DNA from 3 places in the Exiguobacterium sp. H66 genome. Region 2 is predicted to be linked to each of the others. Evidence: a T-box and tRNA genes for the amino acid it is inferred to sense, from the RefSeq annotation. Region 2 holds a T-box; the other regions hold tRNA genes.

Region 1 (3,254 bases), on a different contig from region 2:
AACCATAGTCTACTATAATATATAGTCGATGCAACTAAATGTTCGAATTAAGGAGTTTTTGAAATGGCTAACGAAAAAAAACGTATTTCGCTGACAGTCGATGCGAAATTTGATGAAGTCTTGACGAAAAAAGCAAAATCAATCGGTGTACCGAAAAGTACACTCGTGACATTCGCAACATCACTCTTCCTTAAGCAATTGCAAGCAGAAGAAGAGCTTTCACCACATGCGAACGGGATTTACACATTGATTCGTGAAAACCACGACATCGTGTCTGATATTACAGATCTCATCGACTAACACAAACGATCCTTTTCAGGTTCGGGACGAACTTTCATGATTCAATGAAGTTCATGCCCGGCGTGAAGAGGATTTTTTTTGAAGACAACAAAAAAACGACCGCTGATGTAAAAACATCAACGGTCGGTCGGGTTAACAGATTAAGCACGTTCCATGACGCGGTCGATGAGACCGTAGTCAGCTGCTGCTTGAGCAGACATGAAGTTATCGCGCTCTGTATCGCGTTCGATGACTTCAAGGGGTTGTCCTGTGTTTTCTGCCATGATTTTGTTTAAGTGTTCACGCATTTTGATGATACGTTCTGCATGAATTTTAATGTCTGACGCTTGTCCTTGTGTGCCGCCGAGCGGTTGGTGAATCATGATCTCAGCGTTTGGAAGGGCAAAACGTTTTCCTTTTGCGCCTGCTTGTAAGAGGAACGCACCCATTGAAGCGGCCATTCCGATACAAATTGTTGAAACTTGTGGTTTGATGAAGTTCATCGTATCGTAAATCGCCATACCCGCCGTAATTGATCCACCCGGGCTGTTGATGTAAAGCGAGATTTCTTTATCTGGATCCTCTGCTGCTAAGAAGAGCAACTGGGCAACGACTGAGTTGGCGACGTTATCGTCAATCGCGCTCCCGAGAAGAATGATACGATCCTTGAGCAAACGTGAATAGATATCGTAAGCACGTTCCCCGCGGTTGGTTTGTTCGATGACTGTTGGAATTAACATAGTCTTTGCCTCCTTATGATGGTATGTAGCTCATATTCGACTTATTCCTATCATAATCCTTTGGTCAATATTGGTCAAAAGATACGATGCGACTTTTATGTATTTTTCCTGAATGGCATTGAATTAAACATATCAATATAGAAAAAAGGCAATACCGCGAACGGCATTGCCTGTAGATTCAAAGATGGTACACCCGGAGAGATTTGAACTCCCGACACCTGGTACCGGAAACCAGTGCTCTATCCCCTGAGCTACGGGTGCATGTTTTTTACTGAACAATTAATAGTATACCGACATTTTTTCAGGAAAGCAATACTCGATTGATAAATTCAACATTTTTTTCGGGCGAAAGATGCTTAAGGAGGACTTTCTAGACGGTCGGAAGATTTTTTTCCTCTATACTATATAGAAGAGTTAAAGATGCAATGGAATGAAGGGAGAACCGACGATGGAACAGCGCCAGGAACAGACGCAACGAATGACGTTATCGACGTCCCAATTGTTTCAGTTGACGATTCTTGAAGAATCATTTGCTGAACTCGAAGAACATGTATACCGAATCATACGCCGGACAAGCGCTTATCGGAATAATCTCAGTAAAACAATCGACATTGATTTTGGCCGCGTCGCAGACCGTGTCGCTTCATTTGAAGCGACGCTTCTTCAGCAAATACGTTTAGAATCGGTCAGACAGGAAATAGGATATATGGCGGAACAACTCATGACGTACTTAGATACGGATGGATTATTGCGGACGACGGATGCGCAACTGGCAACATTGTTAGAGGCGGACGTCAGTCTCGTAAAACAAGCACGACACGTTTTACAACGGTGTGAACCGACGGGAATTGCGGCACGTTCCGCGCATGAATGCCGGTTGTTGCACGCGCTCGAACTAGATGACGCGTTATTGATTGATGTCGCGACGGATTTGAATGAAGGAATTGCTGTCAAACAAGTACTTCAAGACATCGATGATGCAACAGACCGGATACGGATCAAAGCGGCGCTCGATCGGTTACCAAAAGCACCGGTCCTTCCGGAGACGACCGTTCTGACGATTCCGGAAGCAGACATCGAATTCCGTGACGGCGAGTTGACGATCAACTGGTCTGATCTCGAAATCGACCGGAGCTGGGCGGACCTCGAGGAAGCAAGACCGTTCTTGAGTGCATATGAACGGAGACGGACGACGCTTCGGGCGATTCTAGACGTCATCATCGAGCGACAGGTCAATTGGTTTAAAGGAAAGCTCGAGCTCGCGCCACTGACGAAAAAAGAAGTGGCGGAAGTGACGGGGCATCATCCGTCGACGGTTGGACGGGCGATTGCGAACAAAACGGTCAAGACGATTCAGGGCACGATGTTACTCGAAGATTTTTTCGTCTCACGGACGACGACCGGGACGTCGAGTTTCTTAGTTAAGGTCCGGATCGCTCAACTGCTCGAAGCCGCACCTGTTCCGATGAGTGATCAACAATTGACGGACCGTCTCGCAGCGGAGGAGATTACGGTCGCGAGACGAACGGTCGCGAAATATCGGGCAGCCCTTGGTTTGACCCAAGCGGACTTCGAGAGACGAGAGGAAAATCCATGATGCAATCAAAAGAAAACATGCACTTAACACTCTATTCACGTCCGGGTTGTACACTATGTGAGGAAGCCGCCATCTTGCTCGATTTTGTATTAGATGAATTTCCCGAATGGACATTCGAAGAAATCAACATTGACAACGATGCGGCGCTCAGTCTGAAGTACCTCTACGAAATACCGGTTCTCGCACATCAAAACGAAATCTTAAGTCATGGAAAATTTGAGACAGAGGTGGTAAGAAATCGTTTACTTGAAAAAAGATGACGGTCGAGACTTGAAACAAAACCAAGGTACTGTTATGATAGCAATGTACCAAGTGGGACAAGATATGACACGCGGGACGTAAAGTGTCCAGCAATTTGAGAGGAGCGGGAGTTACATGATTCGGCAGTTAGTACAGATCCAAAAGCGAATCGTGCCTGATCTGATTGAAGAAATGCAGACACGTTACGACATTCTTCATTATGTACGCCTGATGCAACCGATCGGACGACGAACACTTGCGACGAGCCTTGGCTTGACGGAACGCGTTCTACGTCGGGAAGTCGACTTCTTAAAAGAACAAGACTTACTGGAAGTTGCGACGCAAGGCATGTCCTTGACGGATGAAGGGCGGACGGTATTACGAAGCATGCACAGTGT
Region 2 (3,254 bases):
TTTTATTACATTTCTTCTGGAGCGCCGACACCTAGGAGGCGTAGACCTTCCGTCAATACAATCGTAACCGATTTCACGAGTGCAAGGCGAGATTGTTTTGCCGCATCCTCTTCAAGGACACGTACTTGACCATAATATTTATTAAAGCTTTGCGCGAGATCGAGGACATAACGGCTGATGATGGATGGTTCACGACGCACGAACGCCCGGTCAATGACTGCCGAGAATTGGTTAAGCATCGAGACGACCCCCCAGGCATAATCGTCAGCACTTCCGTCGAAGGCTGCACCATCATAGCCGCCTTTACGGAGTAACGAGTTGGCACGGGCATTTGTGTACTGAACGTATGGACCCGTCTCCCCTTCGAATTTCAACATCTGCTCGAGATCGAACTCGATATTGTTCATGCGTTCATTTTTAAGGTCATGGAAGATGACTGCGCCGACGCCGACTTGTTGTGCTGTTTGGTCGGCATTCGCAAGGTTCGGATTTTTCTCGGCGATATTTTGTTTTGCGACGTTGATTGCATCTTGAAGGACTTCCTCAAGCAAGACGATCCGCCCTTTACGCGTCGACATCTTTTTGCCATCTTTCATGATAAGCCCGAATGGTACATGGTGCATGCCGTCAACATTATCAAAACCAAGCTTTTTCAAAACTGCAAACAACTGTTTGAAATGGAGCGCTTGTTCTCCGCCGACGACATAAAATGCTTGTTCGAAACGATACGTTTCGAGGCGATAGACAGCCGCTGCCAAGTCGCGTGTCGCGTAAAGCGTCGCGCCATCTTTTTTCTTGATCAGCGCGGGTGGCATACCTTCTGCTTCAAGATCAACGACCATCGCGCCTTCAGACTCGACGAGCAGTTCTTTTTCTTCTAATAAGTCAATGACATGCTGCATTTTGTCATTATAGAAGGCTTCTCCGTTCAGGCTGTCGAACTGTACACCAAGCATGTCGTAAACACGGCTGAATTCGACGAGTGAGACTTCACGGAACCATTTCCAAAGAACGGTTGCCTGTTCGTCACCTTGCTCGAGTTTTTTGAACCAGGCCCGACCTTCATCTTCAAGTTCCGGCTTACTTTCTGCTTCTTCATGGAACCGGACATAGAGTTTCAATAGTTCTTTGATTGGCTCAGCCCGGACATCTTCTTCTTTACCCCACATGTTGTAAGCCACCATCAATTTACCAAACTGCGTGCCCCAATCACCTAAGTGGTTGATCCCAACGACCTCATATCCTTTTTTACGTGAAATTTGGTTTAATGCATTTCCAATGACCGTCGAACGCAAATGTCCCATCGAGAACGGTTTTGCGATGTTTGGTGAAGAGAAGTCAGTGACAATCGTCTTCCCATTCGACTCACTTGATCCGTAGTCCGCTTTTTCGTTTAAGACACGATTGACGATTTCTTGCGAGACGACCTCACGGTTCAAGAAGACGTTGACATATGGTCCGACTGGTTGAACGTTCGCAAAGAGTGGATTATCGATTTTTTCAGCGACATCTACTGCAATCATGTTGGGTGCTTTGCGGAATGCTTTCGCCAACAAGAAGCAAGGGAATGCGAGATCTCCGTGGTCTTCATGTTTCGGTTGTTCAATCAGTTGCTCAATTTGTTCAAGTGTCAATGCGTCTCCGATGACTCCTTGTAAAACTTCAGCATATTGTTGTTTGTAGCTCATTGTATTACCTCCAACAGTTTATTTTTTCCAATAAAAAACGCCCTTTGCGCAACTCGCAAAGAGACGGAATGACCGCGGTACCACTCTTCTTGGTGTCGTTTTCGACACCCACCTTAATTGGGGATAACGGGGTTCCCCCGGCTACGCCTGATCGTTACGATTCGGATAGCGTCTCTGAAGTGCGTTTCACGATTTCTTTGTCCATTCAGGCTTCCACCGTTTCCTGATTCGCTGGCTGACAAGATAAAACCGTTACTTTCTTCGTCATCGACGATTTGATATCTTTCACATTATACGCAATGACTCGATTTCTCTCAACCTTATTTTTTTGTAAATCACTTATCATAATTTCCACAAATCGGGTATAGATACAGAAGGATCGCCACAGAGAGGGGTCTATTCCGCTATGGTTTACTATCGAAAAGTAGCACGTATGAGCTGGATCACTTTAGCACTTACTGTTGTTTTGCTGTTTCTTGCATCGCTTGCCTTTCCCGTCCATATGAACCCAGCGATATCGCTTGGAAATGCAAGTTATCTTCTCATTTTAGTCCTCCTCTTCCAATTCGATAACATCCGCCGTGGTGGGATTTATTATACATTTCAAGAAGGTATTATTTTATTCATTTTTCTTAATTACGGTTTATTGATTGCCGTCATTTTGAGTCAACTCGGCGTCCTGATTTTCCAATTATTTTCGCATAAAAAAGAAATTCGGATAAAACGATTCATCTACCTGTACCCCGTCAACGTCTTATTCGACATCGTCTATATCTCAGTTCCCGCCTCCGCTTACTTGCTACTTGGAGGTCCGACCGGCCCGGGCTTTACTTATACCGAATCACTTATCCCGTTTGTCGGTTATCTGGTGGGTGTCTTTCTTATTTCCTATCTTCAATGCCGATTCGTCAATCGTTTCTTAAACTTAAAGTATGACTGGACCCGCCTCATCCGACTTCAGACACTCGTTTACGGAATCAGTATTTTAAGCGCGCTTCTCGGGATTTGGTTTTATGATGAAAACCCGTTAGTTGCTGCGACTGTCTCGACTTTAATTTTATTCTTATTCAAGCAACTCCTACAACAGCGTGGCGCATCCTTACAAGCTACACACAACGCTAAACGGTTCGACGATGCGAAGGAACGGTTGCTCGTTTCACGCTTTGAACGGGAAGCGATTGAATCCTTACTGATTGATTTACCTCATCTAATTGATTTCTCCGACGGCTGGCTTTCTATTCAGCAGCAACGAAAACAAATCATCTATGACATTCGGACAAAAAAGACAGTTGATGTCTTACCTTTATTTCATACGCTATCAGCGAATGATCTGCGGACTCCGATTCTCTATGGCCTTCGGTTCGACTGGGGAAATGATGTCCAACTCTCGCTTCCCGTCGATCGGCATTCGATGCTCGCGATTCCTTCCATCACAAGTGGAGAAGTCGATGTCTCAATCGTTTTATTTCATCAAATCGCTGATGCTTATGATGAAGCAAAAGCGGATGAAATTTCTCGCCTGCTTCGGACATTTTGCCGCGTACTCGAGCGTTCCCAAGAAAACTT
Region 3 (3,254 bases), on a different contig from region 2:
TTTGAGACGAACGTGAATAAACATGCGGAAGGTTCCATCATGATCGCAGTCGGAGACACGCGGGTCTTGTGTACGGCAACGGTCGAAGAGAAAGTCCCACCCTTTTTACGGGGGAAACGTCATGGCTGGATCAATGCGGAATATGCGATGTTACCACGTGCGACGGCGCAACGGACAGCGCGCGAGTCGGTCCGTGGTAAACAGACAGGTCGGACGATGGAAATCCAGCGTTTGATCAGTCGGGCGTTACGTGCTGTCGTCGACTTAGAAAAACTAGGTGAACGAACGGTCTGGATTGATTGTGATGTCATTCAGGCGGATGGCGGAACGAGAACGGCTGCGATCACAGGCGGTTTTCTTGCCCTCGTCCTCGCAGTAGACGGTCTGATTCAAAGCGGGAAACTGACGGATACACCAATCAAAGAAGGAATCGCAGCCGTCTCGATTGGAAAGGTCGGTCAAGAGTTGCTCCTCGATCTCTGTTATGAAGAGGATGCTGCAGCCGATGTTGATTTGAACTTAGTCATGACCTCTTCCGGGAAAATCGTCGAGATGCAGGCGACAGGTGAAGAGGCGACATTTTCGAAACGTGAAATGCTCGATATGCTCGAACTTGGGGAAAAGGGTATTGAAGAACTCCTGCGTGCCGGTCAAGACGCATTAGGTGCTTCGTGGTGGTATGTTGGAGAAGAAGTGGGGGAAAACCGATGAAAATCATCGTCGCGACCCGCAATGCCGGGAAAGTGAAAGAACTCGAAGCGATGCTCGGGAAACTAGGTTATGACGTATCTTCTCTACTGGATTACGAAGCTGCACCTGAGACGGACGAAACGGGTGTAACTTTTGAAGAAAATGCTGAACTGAAAGCGAAAGAAGCAGCTGCTTACTTCGGTCACGCGGTTCTTGCCGACGACTCGGGACTCGAAGTCGACGCGCTCGACGGGGCGCCTGGTGTCTACTCAGCGCGTTTTGCAGGTCTAGAAAAATCAGATGCAGCGAATAATGCATTGTTGCTCGAGAAATTGGGCAATCGATCAATCGAAGAGCGGACAGCGCGCTTCGTCTGTGCATTGTCACTTGCAAAACCTTCTGGGGAGACGTTGACTGTAAGCGGTACGATGGAAGGTCTCATCGGATTCGAAGCGAAAGGTGAGCATGGTTTCGGTTATGATCCTTTGTTCATCGTCCCATCTCGAAATCAAACGGCCGCCGAGTTAACAAAAGATGAGAAAGCGGCGATTAGTCATCGCGGGAATGCGTTGAAAAAACTTGAATTAGCACTGACTACTTTTTTAGGAGAGTGATCAACGATGAAAGCGTTAATCGTTAGTGATAGCCATGGTCTCGAATCGGAACTTCTGACAATCGTCGAACGCCATCCGGAAGCAGAGGTTGCGTATCATTGTGGAGACTCACAGTTGACACGGATGGACGAATCATTATATCCCTATCGTGTCGTTAAAGGGAATTGTGATTATGGTAACGACTTTGCCGATGAGGTACTTGAGCCTTTTGGCGCAGTCAATCTATTATGTGTCCATGGTCATCGTCAAGACGTGAAATACAGCCTCGATCAATTAGTCCATCATGCGGATCAAAAAGCAGCACAGGTCGTGTTGTATGGTCATTCGCACGTGGCGAAAGCGGAACAAAAGGATGGTAAACTCTTCATCAATCCGGGTTCGATTCGTATGCCGCGACACCGTCCTGAAAAAACGTATGCGATTTTGACGCTTGAAGAAGATGCGTATTCCGTTGATTTTTACGATCTGACAGGTGAACAGATTAATGCTTTACATTTAGAAGGCACGCTTTAAGAAAAGATTTTTTGTAATGTGATTGACACGAAAGAATTGTTTTAGTATAGTTTATTCGTGTTGACACGTCCCAATAGCTCAGCTGGATAGAGCAACGCCCTTCTAAGGCGTCGGTCGGGGGTTCGAATCCCTCTTGGGACGCTATAATTAAAATAGAGACTGCCCTTACGAGGGCGGTCTCTTTTTTTTATTATGATTTTCGATTATAATCAAGGTATCATGAACTTAAAAAGGGGATGTGGACAATGAGGAAACGAATCGGTGGAATCCTCCTTCTGACAGTTGCTCTAGCTGGTTGTAGCGAAATAACGAATACGGTCGACGACGCAAAACAACAAGTCGTCGAAGTGAAAAATAATGTTGATTATGCAGCGGAACTACAAACAATTGCGAAAGATACATCACGTGTCACGTCAGAGCTCTCGGCTAAGCTCGATCAAGCAGCGGAGAAGGCACGCGAATCGGCAAATCCAGAACAAACACTGGATCAACAAATGGAAAAGCTGAAAAATGATGAGACGGTTCAAAAATTAGAGAAAGAGCTCGATCAAATCGACGAACGTCTGTCTAGTCTCGACAGTCCGCCGGCCGAACTAAAGAGTTTGAGTGATAAGTTAAAGCAGTATGTCGATCAATCAGAGTCGATGACACGTCTTCTTGAGACGGACGTCTCGCTTGATACGTTGAATCAGCTTGGAGTCGAACAAGGACAACGACTGCAAGACGCAATATCTAGTTGGACGGAACGACTCGATCCCTTCACAAAATAAGAATGATTGGTAGAGGAGGAGAGCGCATGAGTGAATCCCGTTGGATGGAACGACCACTGGAACAGGAACGGATGCGACTCGCACGGATGACGAGGGTCGAGCGAGATGAACGGATGAAGCGACTCGATGACGTGGCGATGAGTGATGACGACATTTTGTATAGGGTATATACGATGCAAGATGCTTTTTCTGAGAGTAAAGAAGAACGAGAACGCTTCATCAAAATGGCGGAATCGTTTTTGACAGTCGAAGGAGTTGAGCAAGTGCTTGCGCTCTTCCTCTTTGAGCATGGACAGGCATACCCGCTTCGTGTCGCGCTTCGGACAGCCTCACCATACTTACCATACGGTCTAGCAGTTAAGTTGGAGGAAGCGGCATCAATGCTTGGACGGCAAACGGAACCAGACAAGGAAGCACGTTCGGACGAATCGTTTTTAACGCGGAAATCGGTCGGGAAGTCGGAAGCGGAATGGATAAACGTTTTTCAAACAGGAACGTACGAACAACAATTCGAGCAGTTACGTGGACTGACGCTTGAAAAGGCGCCTGAATTGAGACGGTATCTTTGCACCTCTTATGCAATCGGCGAGGACGTAAGACAACAAAGTTTGATCGTCCTTCATACGTTATTATTGCAATTAATGACGGACGACTCATGTTTTCCTTT

The links. The T-box of region 2 lies ahead of argS (arginine--tRNA ligase). A T-box ahead of a tRNA ligase gene usually reads a tRNA of that ligase, here a tRNA-Arg.
Region 1: it encodes a tRNA-Arg, which carries the amino acid that the T-box ahead of argS (arginine--tRNA ligase) is inferred to sense. The anticodon was not compared.
Region 3: it encodes a tRNA-Arg, which carries the amino acid that the T-box ahead of argS (arginine--tRNA ligase) is inferred to sense. The anticodon was not compared.

Annotation. Positions count from the first base shown of each region.
Region 1 covers NZ_JACSMQ010000002.1:287,913-291,166, reverse strand. Annotated here, with positions in the region: gene KNP88_RS04820 (hypothetical protein) at 64-300, shown strand; partial or broken gene clpP (ATP-dependent Clp endopeptidase proteolytic subunit ClpP) at 441-1,025, opposite strand; tRNA gene KNP88_RS04810 (tRNA-Arg) at 1,205-1,280, opposite strand; gene KNP88_RS04805 (RNA polymerase factor sigma-54) at 1,450-2,616, shown strand; gene KNP88_RS04800 (glutaredoxin family protein) at 2,613-2,876, shown strand; gene KNP88_RS04795 (sugar-binding transcriptional regulator) at 2,995-3,254, shown strand, end outside.
Region 2 covers NZ_JACSMQ010000004.1:208,870-212,123, reverse strand. Annotated here, with positions in the region: gene argS (arginine--tRNA ligase) at 6-1,688, opposite strand; T-box leader at 1,745-1,965, opposite strand; gene KNP88_RS08955 (GGDEF domain-containing protein) at 2,095-3,254, shown strand, end outside.
Region 3 covers NZ_JACSMQ010000001.1:585,508-588,761, reverse strand. Annotated here, with positions in the region: gene rph (ribonuclease PH) at 1-711, shown strand, start outside; gene KNP88_RS02975 (XTP/dITP diphosphatase) at 708-1,304, shown strand; gene KNP88_RS02970 (metallophosphoesterase family protein) at 1,311-1,817, shown strand; tRNA gene KNP88_RS02965 (tRNA-Arg) at 1,885-1,958, shown strand; gene KNP88_RS02960 (hypothetical protein) at 2,063-2,587, shown strand; gene KNP88_RS02955 (hypothetical protein) at 2,614-3,254, shown strand, end outside.